One region of the Shewanella sp. ULN5 genome, then DNA from elsewhere that is predicted to be linked to it. Evidence: predicted binding sites of a transcription regulator. Region 1 holds the regulator's gene; the other holds the start of a gene.
What was found. Region 1 encodes LexA, which represses DNA repair genes until DNA is damaged. Its sites were predicted from a motif close to TACTGTATNNNNATACAGTA; they were not measured.
Positions count from the first base shown of each region.

Region 2: the regulator LexA is predicted to act here: its motif matches at 6,849-6,868, upstream of dinB (DNA polymerase IV).

Region 1 covers NZ_JAPJEE010000021.1:33,155-41,578, reverse strand. The annotation lists gene plsB (glycerol-3-phosphate 1-O-acyltransferase PlsB) at 1-937, opposite strand, end outside; gene lexA (transcriptional repressor LexA) at 1,188-1,805, shown strand; gene ORI98_RS16210 (cell division inhibitor SulA) at 1,802-2,320, shown strand; gene coxB (cytochrome c oxidase subunit II) at 2,710-4,263, shown strand; gene ctaD (cytochrome c oxidase subunit I) at 4,273-5,865, shown strand; gene ORI98_RS16195 (cytochrome c oxidase assembly protein) at 5,867-6,430, shown strand; gene ORI98_RS16190 (cytochrome c oxidase subunit 3) at 6,427-7,302, shown strand; gene ORI98_RS16185 (DUF2909 domain-containing protein) at 7,312-7,476, opposite strand; gene ORI98_RS16180 (SURF1 family protein) at 7,478-8,296, shown strand; gene ORI98_RS16175 (hypothetical protein) at 8,338-8,424, shown strand, end outside.
Region 2 covers NZ_JAPJEE010000019.1:29,948-38,371, forward strand. The annotation lists gene dapB (4-hydroxy-tetrahydrodipicolinate reductase) at 1-119, shown strand, start outside; gene carA (glutamine-hydrolyzing carbamoyl-phosphate synthase small subunit) at 293-1,450, shown strand; gene carB (carbamoyl-phosphate synthase large subunit) at 1,474-4,695, shown strand; gene bfr (bacterioferritin) at 4,904-5,374, shown strand; gene bfr (bacterioferritin) at 5,532-5,999, shown strand; gene ORI98_RS15595 (FMN-binding negative transcriptional regulator) at 6,087-6,770, opposite strand; gene dinB (DNA polymerase IV) at 6,902-7,984, shown strand; gene ORI98_RS15605 (aminoacyl-histidine dipeptidase) at 8,037-8,424, opposite strand, start outside.

The DNA of each region.
Region 1 (8,424 bases):
TATGGCTTCGATGACAAGGCACATAGACAATTTCATGGCCATCATGGTGTAACTGACGTACTTGTTCGGCGCCTTTAATGTTAATACCGCTGTATAGTTTGTTCCAAAGCCAAGTAAGGAACCGCTCTGCAATGCGCACTAAACTGTCAGAATAATCAGCAGCAATTTCATCCAAATATTCAATCGCGGTTTCACGTGCTTTTTCTTTAGATATCTTTTTATTGGTAGCTTCTTCTTCAATCGCTTTAATAATGGATTCAGACGCTAATAACGAAGCAAACATGGCCTGACGATTAGGCAATTGCGGTCCTGTCATCACTTTGCGTTGTCGACGAAAATGCACACGCGCAACACGAATTAATTTGTGCGCAATGGCTTTATCAGTGCCATGCTCATCCGCCATGTAACGTAAAGACATGGCATTAGAAAACTGCACAAAGCTATGGCGACCTAAAAAGAGAATCATTAACCATTTGCGAAGCCAAGTTGGGCTTTCACGCTCAAGCACTGCAGCTTTCATGGTGTCATCTTCTTTACCTGGGGTGCGCCCCCAATAAAGACTAACCGGCACTAGCTGAATATCGAGTTCAGGTTGTTGACGATGAAGGGCTAATAAACTGGTAAAACAGCTTAAAAACTTTTCACCGCCTTCACGTTTACCGATTATCGGCTTACGACCTTCTAAGCAAACCACTCGAGGCACTTTCAGTCCATCAAGCTGTAATGGAGAGTATGGGCTAGGTAATCCTAGATCCTCAGTCATCTCACTTAACGCTGCAGTGTCACTAATCGACTCTGTTTTCATCACATAAACAATAGGTTTTGCTGGATCAAAATTTAAATCCGCAAACGGATCTTGGGGTACCACGATGGTATTTACCATCAATTTTTGAACCCAACGCAATAGCCTAAGTATGATTGAATCTGGTTTTGACATAGTAATATTCGCAATAAAGCCCTTTTAATATGGGCGCATAGAATACCAGAAACTGGTTGCCTTTCACTAACTGCTGTACAAACCAAACTCAGCTTTGCAAGCATAATACATTTTTTACACTCTATACCTATGAAATATATAACAAAAAAATCACATTTAATTATAAAATTAAAAAATAATTGGTGAATACTTGCGCAAAACAAAACACTGTATATAATGACAGTTACTGTATAGAAAGACAGGAAGCAACATGAGACCCTTAACACCACGCCAAGCTGAAATTTTAGAGCTGATTAAAAACAACATCTCTGAAACTGGGATGCCACCTACTCGTGCTGAAATTGCCACACGCTTAGGTTTTAAAAGCGCCAATGCGGCTGAAGAGCATTTAAAAGCTTTGGCTAAAAAGGGGTTTATTGAAATTATGCCCGGCACGTCTCGTGGCATTCGCCTGACCCAAGAGGATGAACCAGAAGAAAATGGCTTACCGTTAATTGGTCAAGTGGCTGCTGGCGAACCCATTTTAGCCCAAGAACACGTAGAACAATACTATCAAGTCGATCCAAATATGTTTAAACCTGCCGCTGACTTTTTATTAAGAGTGCGTGGTGACAGCATGAAGGATATTGGCATTTTAGAAGGCGATTTATTGGCTGTACATAAAATGCAACAAGCCCGAAATGGTCAAGTTGTTGTTGCGCGTGTTGAAGATGATGTCACAGTGAAACGGTTCGAGAAAAAAGGCAATGTGGTTTACTTGCATGCTGAAAACGAAGCGTATTCACCAATTGAAGTGGATTTAAGTTACCAAAGCCTAACAATTGAAGGGCTTGCTGTTGGTGTTATTCGTAATGGAGAGTGGTTATGAACAAACTAATGGGCACAGCCCCGCGTCATCCTGGATTATGGATGGATATGCCATCAGCAGATATGAATCTGGCACAACCCATTACTACGCTTCAAACTCAGACCCACGGCAAACTAGAACTAAGCCAATATGCTAGCCAGTTAGCACAATTAAGTCAGCAAGGACGTTGGATAGTGCTCATCAATCCAGCCAACATCAGTTACAAACAGATGCTAGCCAGCGCTGGTGTTAGGATGGATAGAGTGCTTTTGGTTCATACCAAAGATGAGATTGAAACCCTATGGGCAATGGAGAAAGCATTAACTAGCGGCACATCAAGTGCTGTGATTTCATGGACACAACCTTTAGACGCTCGCGACAGTCGCCGTTTAGAGTTAGTCGCCAAAAGTGCCCGCGCCTTAGGCATTGTAATTGAAGATGCCAGCACAGACTTAAATCATGATTTAAGTACTAAAACGATGCTTTCAAATCAAAATAATGCGGTTAATACAATTAATTTCACCTCGTTTCATTAATTATAATTGCCGTATTTACTGAGCCCTGCCCATGTGCAGGGCTTTTTTGTACAATTTTTCAGCTAATTAGCTGTAAAAGTGATCTTGATCAATGTTTAATCTACAAGTAATGTACTTAACAAGGTTGAAACATTTTCAACCTTACTGAAACGCTACAGTCTAGATTTTATCTGACAGATAAAAGCGTCAAATCAGAATTGATAAGTTCAGTTGTAAGTACCAGCGTGGTGCACATTTAATAAAAACCAGTAAGCCGAAACGCTTACAACCACCAGGGTACTTTGGAGTCATCAAACTTTTTTGGGAACCGAAGAGTTTGCATAGAGCAGAGACTTACTGTGTGACTCTTCTTTGTAGTTGCTATTCGCAATTGGCAGAGGAGAAGTCTTGTGAAGCAATGGTTGTATTGTGTAATGGCGGTGTTACTGGCACCTCCCCTTGGGGCAAACGAAATGCCCCTCAACATGACAAAAGGTGTAACGAATATTAGTGGTCAGGTTTACGACCTCCACATGATTATTCTATATATCTGTTGCGCTATTGGTTTAGTGGTGTTTGGGATCATGATTTATTCCATGATTTATCACCGAAAATCCAAAGGCGCTGTCGCGGCAAATTTTCATGAAAGTACTAAAGTGGAAATTGCTTGGACTGTCATTCCATTTGTCATTCTTATTGGAATGGCGATTCCAGCCACTAAAACCCTAATAGCGATGGAAGATCCGTCAAATGCGGATTTAACCATTAAAATTACCGGTTCGCAGTGGAAATGGCATTACAGCTATTTTAATGAAGACGTCGAATTTTATAGCATTCTATCCACTCCACGAGATCAAATTGAAGGAGACGAAACCAAAAGCGATACTTACTTATTAGAAGTAGATAAGCCTTTAGTTTTACCTCTTAATCGTAAAGTTCGTTTCTTAATGACCTCTGATGATGTTATTCACTCGTGGTGGGTACCCGCATTTGCAGTAAAAAAAGATGCGAATCCGGGGTTTATTAACGAGGCGTGGACGCGTATCGACAAGGCAGGAACTTATCGCGGCCAGTGTGCTGAGCTATGCGGTAAAGATCATGGCTTTATGCCGATTGTTGTGCAGGCATTACCTGAAGCGGAATATGATGCTTGGTTATTAGACCAAAAACAGCAAGCGAGTAACGCAGCTGAAGCTGCGAAAGCCGCCTTATCAGAGACTCTTTCAAAAGAAGAGTTAATGGCAAAGGGTGAGCAAATTTACCTCTCTACCTGTGCAGCTTGTCACCAACCCAACGGAGCAGGTTTGCCGGGCGTATTCCCATCGCTTATTGGCAGCCCAATCATCAAGGGACCAATTAATGGCCATATTGACATTGTCCTTAATGGTAAGCCTGGAACAGCCATGCAGTCGTTTGCTAAACAGTTGAGTGCGAAAGATATTGCGGCGGTTGTCACCTATGAGCGTAATGCTTGGGGTAATGATTCTGGTGATGTCATTCAAGCAGTGGATGTGAGTAATGCCGCTAATGGTGGCAACGCTGATAACAGTGCCTCAGCTCCTCAACCTATGACTTCTGATAGCCCAATGGAGTCGGTTCCAACTGATGTTCAACAGGTTGTCGCAACGGTAATGCCCATTGATTTAACCGAACTGACCCACGAAGAACTAATGACTGAAGGCTTACAAGTGTATACCTCAACCTGTGCTGCTTGCCATCAAGCCACCGGAGCGGGGTTACCAGGCGCTTTCCCATCATTAATCGGCAGCCCTGTTATTAAGGGACCTGTAGAACAGCACATTAATATTGTTCGTAATGGTAAGCCAGGTACCGCTATGCAAGCTTTTGCAAGTTCATTATCACCGCGCCAAATGGCTGCAGTGATTACTTACGAGCGCAATGCATGGGGTAATAACACTGGCGATACAGTGCAAGCAAATGATGTTAATAGCCATGGACAGTAGGGGATAATAATGAGTACAACTACGCACGATACTGCTGCAGTCCATGACGATCATCACCATGGTGCCCCAAAAGGCATTATGCGCTGGCTGCTAACCACCAACCATAAAGATATTGGATCGTTATATTTATGGTTCAGTTTTATTATGTTTTTAACTGGCGGAGCCATGGCTATGGTTATCCGCGCCGAGTTATTCCAACCTGGATTACAACTGGTTGAACCTAACTTTTTTAATCAAATGACCACAGTTCATGGACTTATCATGGTGTTTGGTGCCGTTATGCCTGCCTTCACTGGCTTAGCTAACTGGTTAATCCCTATGATGATTGGTGCGCCAGATATGGCACTACCACGAATGAACAACTGGAGTTTTTGGATATTACCTTTCGCGTTTGCTATTTTGCTTAGCTCGCTATTTATGGAGGGCGGCGGCCCCAACTTTGGTTGGACATTCTATGCGCCACTATCGACAACCTATAGCCCTGATAGTACAGCTCTATTTGTATTCTCGGTGCATATTATGGGGATCAGCTCAATCATGGGTGCAATCAATGTGATTGTAACCATTGTCAATATGCGTGCCCCAGGCATGACATGGATGAAGCTACCCTTGTTTGTTTGGACATGGTTAATCACAGCTTTCTTATTAATTGCTGTGATGCCAGTGCTTGCTGGTGCAGTCACCATGGTACTGACGGATAAGTTTTTCGGCACCAGCTTTTTTGATGCTGCGGGTGGTGGTGATCCCGTCATGTTCCAGCATATCTTCTGGTTCTTTGGGCATCCGGAAGTGTACATTATGATTTTACCGTCGTTCGGTATCATCTCTGCCATCATTCCAGCGTTCAGCCGTAAAAAGTTATTTGGTTATTCATCCATGGTATACGCAACGGCCAGTATTGCGATTCTGTCATTCTTAGTGTGGGCACACCATATGTTCACCACAGGTATGCCGGTATTTGCTGAATTGTTCTTTATGTATTGCACCATGTTGATAGCGGTTCCCACAGGGGTAAAAGTCTTCAACTGGGTTGCCACAATGTGGCGGGGATCGATGACGTTTGAAACGCCAATGCTTTTCGCCCTCGCCTTTATCATTCTGTTTACCATTGGTGGTTTTTCAGGATTGATGCTTGCAATCACCCCAGCAGATTTTCAGTACCACGATACTTACTTCGTTGTTGCGCATTTCCATTATGTGTTAGTAACTGGGGCGGTATTCTCCATTATGGCAGCGGCTTATTATTGGCTGCCTAAATGGACTGGGCATATGTATAGCGAAACCTTAGGTAAATGGCACTTTTGGTGTTCGGTTATTTCAGTCAACGTGCTGTTTTTCCCGATGCACTTTTTAGGCCTTGCGGGTATGCCGCGTCGGATACCTGATTATGCAATTCAATTTGCTGATATCAATCAAATTGTATCCATTGGTGGATTCGCCTTTGGCTTGTCGCAGCTAATTTTCTTAGCCGTGGTCATTAAATGCATCAAAGGCGGAGAAAAAGCACCAGATAAACCATGGGAAGGCGCTGAAGGATTAGAGTGGACAATCCCAAGTCCTGCGCCTTATCACTCGTTTACAACGCCACCAGAGGTGAAATGAGATGAGTCAGCCAACCAAATCAAACCGTAAGTTACTCACCATGCTAACACTTGGTGCTGTGGGCATGTTTGGTTTTGGTTTTGCGCTGGTGCCTCTTTACGATGTGCTATGTGACACTTTAGGTATTAATGGAAAAACCCAAAATACTGCAAGTACATACGAAGCTGTCATTGTTGATAAAAGTCGCACTGTTACTATAGAGTTTGTTGCCCAAATACAGCCCGGCATGCCGTGGGAGTTTTCTCCCACGGTAAATCGCATTCAAGTTCATCCAGGTGAACTAACCCATGCTAAATTTCATGCCAAAAACCTGTCAGCAAACAACACCATTGGCCAAGCAATACCCTCAGTATCGCCTGGTCAAGGTGCTGCCTATTTTAATAAAACAGAGTGCTTTTGTTTTAATCAACAACCACTAGCGGCATCAGCCAGTGCTGAACTCCCATTGATTTTTTACGTGGATCCCGATTTACCGGAATCCATTAACACCTTGACTCTCTCTTATACCCTTTACGACATTACCGCTAAAGTCGGTAGTGGCTTAAAGCAAGGAGCAGCAAAATGACCACAAAGCATGAAGCCTATTATGTGCCAGCACAAAGTGCCTGGCCTATCATTGGTGCCATTGGCCTTTTCTTAATCGCCTTTGGCGCAGGCAGTTACGTACAACAATTATCAACAGAAGAAAGTTATGGCGGTTATATTCTTATTGCCGGTATAGCTGTAATTTTATTTATGATTTTTGGTTGGTTTAAAACCGTCATTGATGAATCAATGGCAGGTTTATACTCAGCCCAAATGGACCGTTCATTCCGTCAAGGAATGAGTTGGTTTATTTTCTCGGAAATTATGTTCTTCGGGGCTTTTTTTGGCGCGTTATTCTACGCCAGAATGGTTGCGGTACCTTGGTTAGGTGGCGCGTCAAATAATGCCATGACCCATGAAGTTTTATGGCCGGCATTTGAAGCCATTTGGCCTTTAGTCACCACACCTGATGGCACCAAAACAGAAGCTATGCCATGGACCGGGTTACCATTAATCAATACGATTTTACTGTTAACCTCTTCTGTCACATTGCATTTTGCTCACACCAGTTTAGAAAAAGCCAAACGCACACCATTAAAAATTTGGTTAGCGCTGACCATTTTATTAGGTATCGCCTTCTTGGTTTTACAGGTAGAAGAGTACAGCCACGCTTATCATGAAATGGGCTTAACGCTTGAGTCGGGGATCTACGGTAATACCTTCTTTCTGTTAACCGGCTTTCATGGCGTGCATGTCACTTTAGGAACCGTGTTCTTAATTGTATTGCTATTACGGGTGTTAAAAGGTCACTTCACAACCGACAAGCATTTTGCTTTCCAGGCAGGCAGCTGGTATTGGCATTTTGTTGATGTGGTGTGGTTATGTTTATTTGTGTTCGTTTACGTTCTGTAAACACGCTGATTAATAAGGCCGTGGGTTAGGTTGAATAATGCCTAATGCCATGGCCAACAGCAGTAAAATAACAACAAGGGCAGAAAACATCACTCTTCGACCTAAAAAAGGACTCATAGATTGTTTGTTTTCTCCTTTAACCATAATAAATAATGCACGGGCTAAATTAAACATAATGAATACAAGCAGTAGCACTAAAACTAACTTAACTAACAATGGGGCTGTCACAGGCAATCCTCTTGCGGGTTTAGGTTGGGCCGCGTTTGTTTTTATTGTCATCACTGTGGCGGTGTTTAGCATTTTGGTCAAGTTAGGATTATGGCAACTGGAACGTGCAGAATTCAAACGTGTATGGGATATCACGTTAAGCGAGCGGCAAAACCAAGCAGCAATAAATTTTGATTCATTATTGCAAGTCATTGCGGAGCACACATCAAACGCTAATTCAGAACAACAAACCTTAACAGGATATCGCATTGCCGTATCGGTATCACCGGTATCGAAGCAGGTACTACTGCTCGATAATCAAATATACATGGGTCAGGTAGGTTATTTGGCTTATCAGGTGTTTCAAGTCAACGCCTCGTCACCGCATTTATTAGTTGAACTCGGTTTTGTGCCCGCCGATAAAGACCGCCGAATTTTGCCTGACATCAGCGCGATTTCATCGGGAAGATACAAGCTGATTGGACGCATTTATCAAAAACAGACCAATCCATTAAGCGATCATTTAATGGCTGAAACAGGTAACCCAATGCGCTTCCAAAATTTAAATATAGATGAATTATCGCAGCTGCTGGGGTATCCATTATTACCTGTGGTGTTGCAACCAGATAACGTACCTGATTTAAGTTTGCCACAACCGTGGCAACCTATTCCGTTATCAGCACAAAAACATCAAGGATATGCTTTACAGTGGTTCACTATGGCCGCGGTATTTTTAGGGTTAATGGCATGGCTGGCACACAAAAAGTGGCAAGCTGGCGCTCATTAAGCATTTTTCATCAACATTAAGCAGTAAGAAGAGGAGCTAGAATGAACTCCCAGCCCAAAAGAAGTAATAAAACACTCATCATATTGTTAGTCGTTTTTGTACTGCCCGTTGCCTTAGCCAAATTGGTA
Region 2 (8,424 bases), on a different contig from region 1:
CCCATAAAGCATCTAGTCGTATGACATTTGCAAATGGTGCAATGCGTGCAGCGTATTGGCTATATGATCAAAATCCGGGTCTGTATGATATGCAGCAGGTCCTTGGACTAAATGATTAAATTAAAAACCACCATTGATATGGTGGTTTTTTTTGAAAAACAGTTTTACCGCTATAGACGACTTTGGGGAATTCCTGTAAAATCGCCGAAATTTGTCAAAATTTCGTAAAACAGCGGAAATTGGTATCTTAGTGCAAAATAAAATAAAATAATTTCAATGGCTTGGCTCTTTTCTGGAGGTCGCGTTGACACAGTCTGCCTTACTCGTACTCGAAGATGGAACCGTATTTTCTGGCACTGCAATTGGTGCATCAGGTATTTCAGTTGGAGAGGTGGTTTTTAACACTTCAATGACCGGATACCAAGAAATATTAACGGATCCATCATATTCACGCCAAATAGTAACTTTAACCTATCCGCATATCGGTAATACCGGTACTAATGATGAAGACACAGAATCGGACTCGGTTCATGCTTGTGGTTTAATCATTCGCGATTTGCCGTTAATTGCTAGTAACTTCCGTAACCAACAATCTTTAAGTGATTACTTAAAAGCGCATAACGTGGTTGGTATAGCGGATATCGATACCCGAAAGTTAACCCGTATCCTGCGTGAAAAAGGTGCCCAAGCCGGTTGTATTATGGTGGGTGATCTAGACGAAGCAAAAGCCTTAGCGGAAGCAAAAGCATTCCCTGGCTTGAAAGGCATGGATTTAGCCAAAGAAGTGACTACCGATAAAGCTTATCAATGGCGTAACGGTAGCTGGAAGTTAGTCGGTGGTTTACCCTCTGACACGCCAGAATCGGCATTAAAATACAAAGTTGTTGCTTATGACTACGGCGTAAAACGTAATATTTTACGTATGTTAGTTGACCGTGGTTGTGATGTTACCGTTGTACCCGCTAAAACGCCTGCTGCAGATGTTTTAGCAATGAACCCAGATGGTGTGTTTTTATCAAATGGTCCTGGCGATCCAGAGCCATGTGATTATGCCATCACCGCGATTCAAGAAATCCTAAAAACAGACATCCCAGTATTTGGTATCTGTTTAGGTCACCAATTACTCGCACTCGCCTCAGGTGCAAAAACCTTAAAGATGAAATTTGGTCACCATGGTGCAAACCACCCTGTGAGCAATATCGAAAAAGGTACTGTGATGATCACCAGTCAAAACCATGGTTTTGCTGCCGATGAAACCACATTACCCGCCAATATCAAAGTGACACACAAGTCGCTGTTTGATGGCTCTTTACAAGGTATCCATTTAACCGACAAGCCTGCATTTAGTTTCCAGGGACACCCTGAAGCTAGCCCAGGGCCAACCGATGCCGCGCCACTGTTCGAACATTTTATCGAGCTTATTGAACAATATCGTCAGCACGCTAAGTAGTTATCTGGGAGAAGAGAGAAGCAATGCCAAAACGTACCGATATAAAAAGTATTCTTATCCTAGGTGCCGGTCCAATTGTAATTGGTCAGGCGTGTGAATTCGATTATTCAGGTGCTCAAGCCTGTAAAGCCCTTCGTGAAGAAGGCTACCGTGTGATCCTGGTTAACTCTAATCCAGCCACTATTATGACCGACCCTGAAATGGCCGATGCGACATATATCGAGCCAATTCACTGGGAAGTTGTACGCAACATTATTGCTAAAGAGCGTCCAGATGCCATTCTACCTACAATGGGTGGACAAACGGCACTGAACTGCGCACTTCAGCTTGAAGCGAAAGGCGTACTAAAAGAATTTAACGTTGAAATGATTGGCGCAACAGCTGACGCGATTGATAAAGCAGAAGACCGTAGCCGTTTTGATAAAGCCATGAAATCTATCGGATTAGATTGTCCACGTGCGGGTATTGCCCACAATATGGATGAAGCCTATGGCGTTCTCGATATGGTAGGTTTCCCGTGTATTATTCGTCCATCATTCACCATGGGTGGCAGCGGTGGCGGTATTGCATACAACAAAGAAGAGTTTGAAGAGATTTGTTCTCAAGGCTTAGATTTGTCGCCAACTAACGAGTTATTGATTGATGAATCATTAATTGGTTGGAAAGAATACGAGATGGAAGTGGTTCGTGACCGCAACGATAACTGTATTATCGTGTGTGCGATTGAAAACTTCGACCCAATGGGTGTTCACACTGGTGACTCAATCACAGTCGCACCAGCGCAAACCTTAACCGATAAAGAATATCAATTAATGCGTAATGCTTCTTTAGCAGTACTGCGCGAGATTGGTGTTGAAACCGGTGGTTCAAACGTACAGTTTGGTATTTGTCCTAAAACCGGTCGTATGGTGATTATTGAAATGAACCCGCGTGTGTCGCGCTCATCTGCACTAGCCTCAAAAGCGACAGGTTTCCCGATTGCTAAAATCGCCGCTAAGTTAGCGGTTGGTTTTACCCTTGATGAGCTAAGTAACGATATTACTGGTGGTAAAACACCAGCATCGTTTGAGCCTGCAATCGATTACGTTGTGACTAAAATTCCACGCTTTAACTTTGAAAAGTTTGCCGGTGCCAATGACCGTCTAACAACGCAAATGAAATCTGTGGGTGAAGTGATGGCTATTGGTCGTACTTTCCAAGAGTCATTGCAAAAAGCATTACGTGGTCTTGAAGTAGGCCGTAGTGGTTTCGACCCGATTGTCGATTTACAATCACCTGAAGCCATGCAAACAATCCGTCATGAATTAAAAGAGCCTGGTTGTGACCGTATTTGGTACATAGCTGATGCGTTCCGTGCAGGTTTAAGCCGTGATGACATTTTCACGTTAACTAACATTGATCACTGGTTCTTGATTCAAATCGAAGATTTGATTGCCCAAGAAGCAAAAGTGGCTGAGTTAGGCATGTCAGGTTTAGAGCAAAACTTTTTACGCCAATTAAAGCGTAAAGGTTTCTCTGATGTACGTTTAGCTGACGTACTTGGCGTGAATGAAAGCGAAATTCGTAAGTTACGTCAACGTCACGAAATTCACCCTGTTTATAAGCGTGTAGATACCTGTGCGGCGGAATTCTCAACCGATACCGCTTACATGTACTCCACGTATGAAGAAGAGTGTGAAGCGAACCCATCAAATCGTGAAAAAATCATGGTATTAGGTGGTGGTCCTAACCGTATCGGTCAAGGTATTGAGTTCGATTACTGTTGTGTTCATGCGGCGTTAGCTTTGCGTGAAGACGGCTATGAAACCATCATGGTTAACTGTAACCCAGAAACGGTTTCAACCGACTACGATACTTCAGATCGCCTCTATTTCGAACCAGTAACTCTTGAAGACGTATTAGAAATTGTTCGTATCGAAAAGCCAAAGGGCGTTATCGTTCAATATGGTGGCCAAACGCCACTTAAACTTGCGCGTGAACTAGAAGCCGCCGGTGTGCCAATTATTGGTACTAGTCCTGATGCGATTGACCGTGCAGAAGACCGTGAGCGCTTCCAGCAAGCGATTCAACGTCTTGGTATGAAGCAGCCTGAAAACGCAACGGTAACAACGGTTGAAAGTGCGGTTATCGAAGCTGAAAAAATTGGTTACCCGCTAGTGGTTCGTCCATCGTATGTATTAGGTGGCCGTGCGATGGAAATCGTATACGACAAGCAAGATTTACTGCGCTACTTTAATGAAGCCGTTAAAGTCTCTAACGCATCACCCGTATTACTTGATCACTTCTTAGATGATGCGATTGAAGTGGATATTGATGCAGTATGTGATGGCGAGACCGTGGTTGTTGGCGCGATTATGGAGCACATTGAACAAGCAGGCGTTCACTCTGGTGACTCTGCTTGCTCATTACCTCCATACAGCTTAAGCGCAGATATTCAGGCACAAATGCGTGAGCAAGTCTCTAAGTTAGCATTCGAGTTAGGTGTTATTGGCTTAATGAACGTCCAGTTTGCGGTGAAAGATAACGAAATCTATATGATTGAAGTTAATCCACGAGCAGCGCGTACCGTTCCATTTGTGTCTAAAGCGACTGGCGTTCCGTTAGCTAAAATTGCTGCACGAGTGATGGCTGGCCAAAGCTTAAAATCGCAAAACTTCACTAAAGAAGTTATCCCGCCATTCTTCTCGGTAAAAGAAGTGGTGTTACCTTTCAATAAATTCCCTGGCGTTGACCCTTTATTAGGGCCTGAAATGCGTTCAACAGGTGAAGTGATGGGTGTGGGTGAAACCTTCGCTGAAGCGTATGCTAAAGCGCAGTTAGGTGCGACGTCTGAAGTGCCTAAATCAGGGCGTGCTTTATTATCTGTTCGTAACAGTGATAAAAAGCGTGTTGCTGCACTTGCCGCTAAGTTAATTGAGCTTGGTTACGAGATTGATGCAACCCATGGTACCGCAGTTGTGTTAGGTGAAGCGGGTATTAACCCTCGTTTGGTGAACAAAGTTCATGAAGGCCGTCCACATATTCTTGACCGTATCAAGAACGATGAGTACACCTACATTGTTAACACTACTGAAGGTCGTCAGGCGATTGAAGATTCACGTCAAATCCGTCGCGGTGCATTACGTTATAAAGTGAATTACACCACAACATTGAATGCTGCTTTTGCTACATGTCTTGCGCATGCGGCAGATGACCGTACCAATGTAAACTCGGTGCAAGAGTTGCATAAACGTATCACTGGCTAGTTTTTAGCGAGCATACATTGTAAAGAGCCTTCATTTTGAAGGCTTTTTTTATGAGCGCCATTTAACTTAAGTTACAAACCTTAGTTATAATGATAATGGTTATCAATATTATGTGTATGAATTTAAAGGAAAATTTGCAATTTATGGTCTGTTGCACTATCCTGTTCGACATTGATCCAGATCAAGTTTTGCTATCAAGGACATCATTATGAAAGGTCACCCAAAAGTCATCAGTCAGTTAAATCGCGTATTAACCTTTGAACTGACAGCGATTAACCAATACTTCCTACATGCGCGTATGTTTAAGCATTGGGGTTTAGAGAAGCTAAACGAAAAAGAATACAAAAAATCGATTCAGGATATGAAGCACGCTGACAAACTCATTGAGCGTGTACTGTTTCTTGAAGGTCTACCCAATTTACAGCAACTTGATAAGCTGCGTATTGGTGAAGAAGCTGAAGAAATGTTGAGCTGCGATAAAGAAGCGGTAACAGAGCAAATTGCGGTACTCCGCGACGTGATCAAATTGTGTGAAACAGAACAAGACTACGTAACCCGTGATTTACTTGAAGACTTGCTTGAAGATGAAGAAGAGCATTTAGATTGGATTGAGTCTCAGCAAGAGCTTATCGGCCAGACTGGCATCCAAAACTATCTTCAATCACAAATTAAAGATTAATAGCACAATATTATGTCACCTCGATTAGCGTTAAAAGCTACTTAAAGGTGGAGATGAAGCAGGGCATATAGTTTGGATTGAGATACAGGCATTGATTGCTCAACCTCATATTAAATACCTGATTCAATCACAAATTTAAGACGAATAGGACAAGATTATGAAAGGCAATCCAGAAGTCATTGACGCACTAAACAGCTTATTAACAGGCGAACTATCAGCAATGGATCAATATTTTGTCCATGCTCATATGTACGAAGATTGGGGATTTGATGAGTTATATACTCGTATTCTTCATGAGTCTGACGACGAGAAAGTCCATGCAGCTAAATTAGTGCAGCGCATTCTGTTTTTAGAAGGCACGCCAGATGTTGCTAGCCGTGAAGCGCTAAACATCGGTAAAGATGTGCAAGAAATGCTAAAAAATGACTTACAGTATGAATACAAAGTTGCTGACGATTTACGTAAAGTTATTAAGCTATGTGAAGAAAAAGGCGATTACCAAACCCGTGAAATCTTAGAGGTTTTACTTGATGATACTGAGTCTGATCACATGTACTGGTTAGAAAAGCAATTACGTTTAATTGAGCGTGTTGGTTTACAAAACTATCTACAAACTAAAATGTAATTTATTGGTTTAACCCTACATTTTAATTTAAAGCCCAATGTCGCAAGACATTGGGCTTTTTATTTATGTCAGTCACTTTATAAAATATCAGCCGATACCGATATTATTGGCTTGCATATAGCTCAGTAAGTGTTGAGCATCTAAATCTGCTGATTTTGCTAACCCAGTCGCCACGCCTTGTTGATCCGCTAAGGAGCGATGTTGGCCTAGTTTCTGTTTTGCCTGTAATTCGCTAATCACAATTTTAAACCCGACAATACCTTTGGTGAGTTTGTCTTGAAATGCTTGGGGAATAAAGCCCTCATTCGTGTCTGAGGATGACTCGAGTAAACTGGGTTCATATTTATCAATAGTGGCATTGAGCATCGCTAAGGTTGTCTTATCATCGGTTAACTCTAGCACCCCTTTGGCATGAACAGTAATATAGTTCCAAGTTGGTACTGCCGGATAAGCGTCATACCAGGTTGGTGAAATATACGCGTGCGGACCATTGAAAACACACAGAACCGAGCGGCCGACGATGTTTTTCCAGTGTGGGTTTGTTCTGGCAAAGTGGCCATACAACACGCCATATTCTGTCGTTGATGGCTCAAGCAATAGCGGTAGGTGTGATGCTTCTAAATCGCTTGAAACAATCAAGGCAAAACCATGTTGTTGAATAAATTTTTGAATATCGCTGGTTGCTGTCATTTTCCATTTTTCAGGCACATGCATAGGTTTACGTCCATTGTAATAAGTTGATTGAGCATCATAGAGACTTAGGCGTAACATGCAATGGGTTCACTCTTCTAAATATTACATCCGTTACCTTGAGTTATTTGATAACTTGTTAGCCACCCTCATATTGAATACTGTTTTTATATACAGTATTATCAATCATCCTGATCATTTTTGATAACACTATGCGTAAAATTATTCATATCGACATGGATTGTTACTTTGCCGCAGTTGAAATGCGTGATTTTCCTGAATTGCGTGATAAACCCATTGCAGTAGGTGGACGCAGTGATCGTCGTGGAGTGATCAGTACCTGCAATTATGCGGCTCGTCAATTTGGTGTTCGCTCAGCAATGTCTAGCTATCATGCATTAAAGCTGTGTCCTAACTTGGTATTAGTGCCCGGCCGTATGCAGGTTTATAAAGAGGTATCGCAGCAGATAAGAGAGATATTTAATCGATATAGTGATGTGATTGAACCTTTATCTTTAGATGAGGCATTTCTTGATGTGTCTGATTGCCAGTTACATCACGGTAGTGCCACTTTAATTGCTAAAGCTATTCGAGCAGACATTGAATCCGAAACAGGATTAACGGCATCGGCGGGCGTCGCGCCAATTAAGTTTTTAGCCAAAATAGCATCCGACTTAAACAAACCTAATGGTCAGTATGTGATAACCCCTGATGAAATTCCTGAATTTGTCCGAACCTTGCCATTAAAGAAAATTCCTGGAGTGGGTAAGGTGACGGCGCAAAAGCTGTCGTTGTTAGGGCTAGAAACCTGTGCCGATGTGCAGCAGTATCCTAAAAACAAATTGCTTGAAGCTTTTGGCAAGTTTGGTGCAGTACTTATTGAACGATCCAATGGTATCGATTGTAGGCCGATTACCAGTAATCGAGTAAGAAAGTCGGTAGGGGTCGAAACCACCCTCGCAAAAGACATTTTTACCCTCGCGCAATGTCATCAGGTCATGCCGCAATTAATCCAAGAGTTAGATGCCAGAGTCAGTCGCAGCGCCAAAGACCGGCTGATTAACAAGCAAGTGGTAAAGATTAAATTTAATGATTTTAAGCAAACCACCATAGAACATCGCAGTGCTGAAATGTCAGTTAATCTGTTTTATGACTTATTAGCACAAGCATTAGCGCGCAGTAATGGTAGAGGCATAAGATTGTTAGGGGTAAGTGTTGGCTTGGCTGATATGAATGCGTCGAATGAAAAAAAACTGCAAACTAAGTCAGTTACCCAACTCGATTTGCAGTTTTAAATTCCGCTCACTCAACTGCTGATATTAAAGCTGAGCTAGCGGTACCAGCGGTTTAAGCTTTTTCAGGAATGCGCTCTAATACTGCTAACAATAATTGCCAGTATTGGCCTACGGTTTCAATGTTCACCATTTCATCAGGACTATGTGGGTAGCGAATGGTTGGGCCAATCGATACCATGTCCATTGTAGGGTAGGGTTCTTTAAATAAGCCACATTCAAGACCAGCATGGATCACCATAATGGTTGGGTCTTTCTTGTAAATGTCGTTATAGGTGTCGCGCACAATCGCCATAACCGGCGAGCTGTTATCCGGCTTCCAGCCAGGGTAAGCCCCACTGAACTCAATGCTGGCACCCGCTAAATTAGCCAACGCATTTAACATGCCTTGCACTTCATCACGACCCGAATCAATTAATGAACGAATTAAGCATAATATTTCA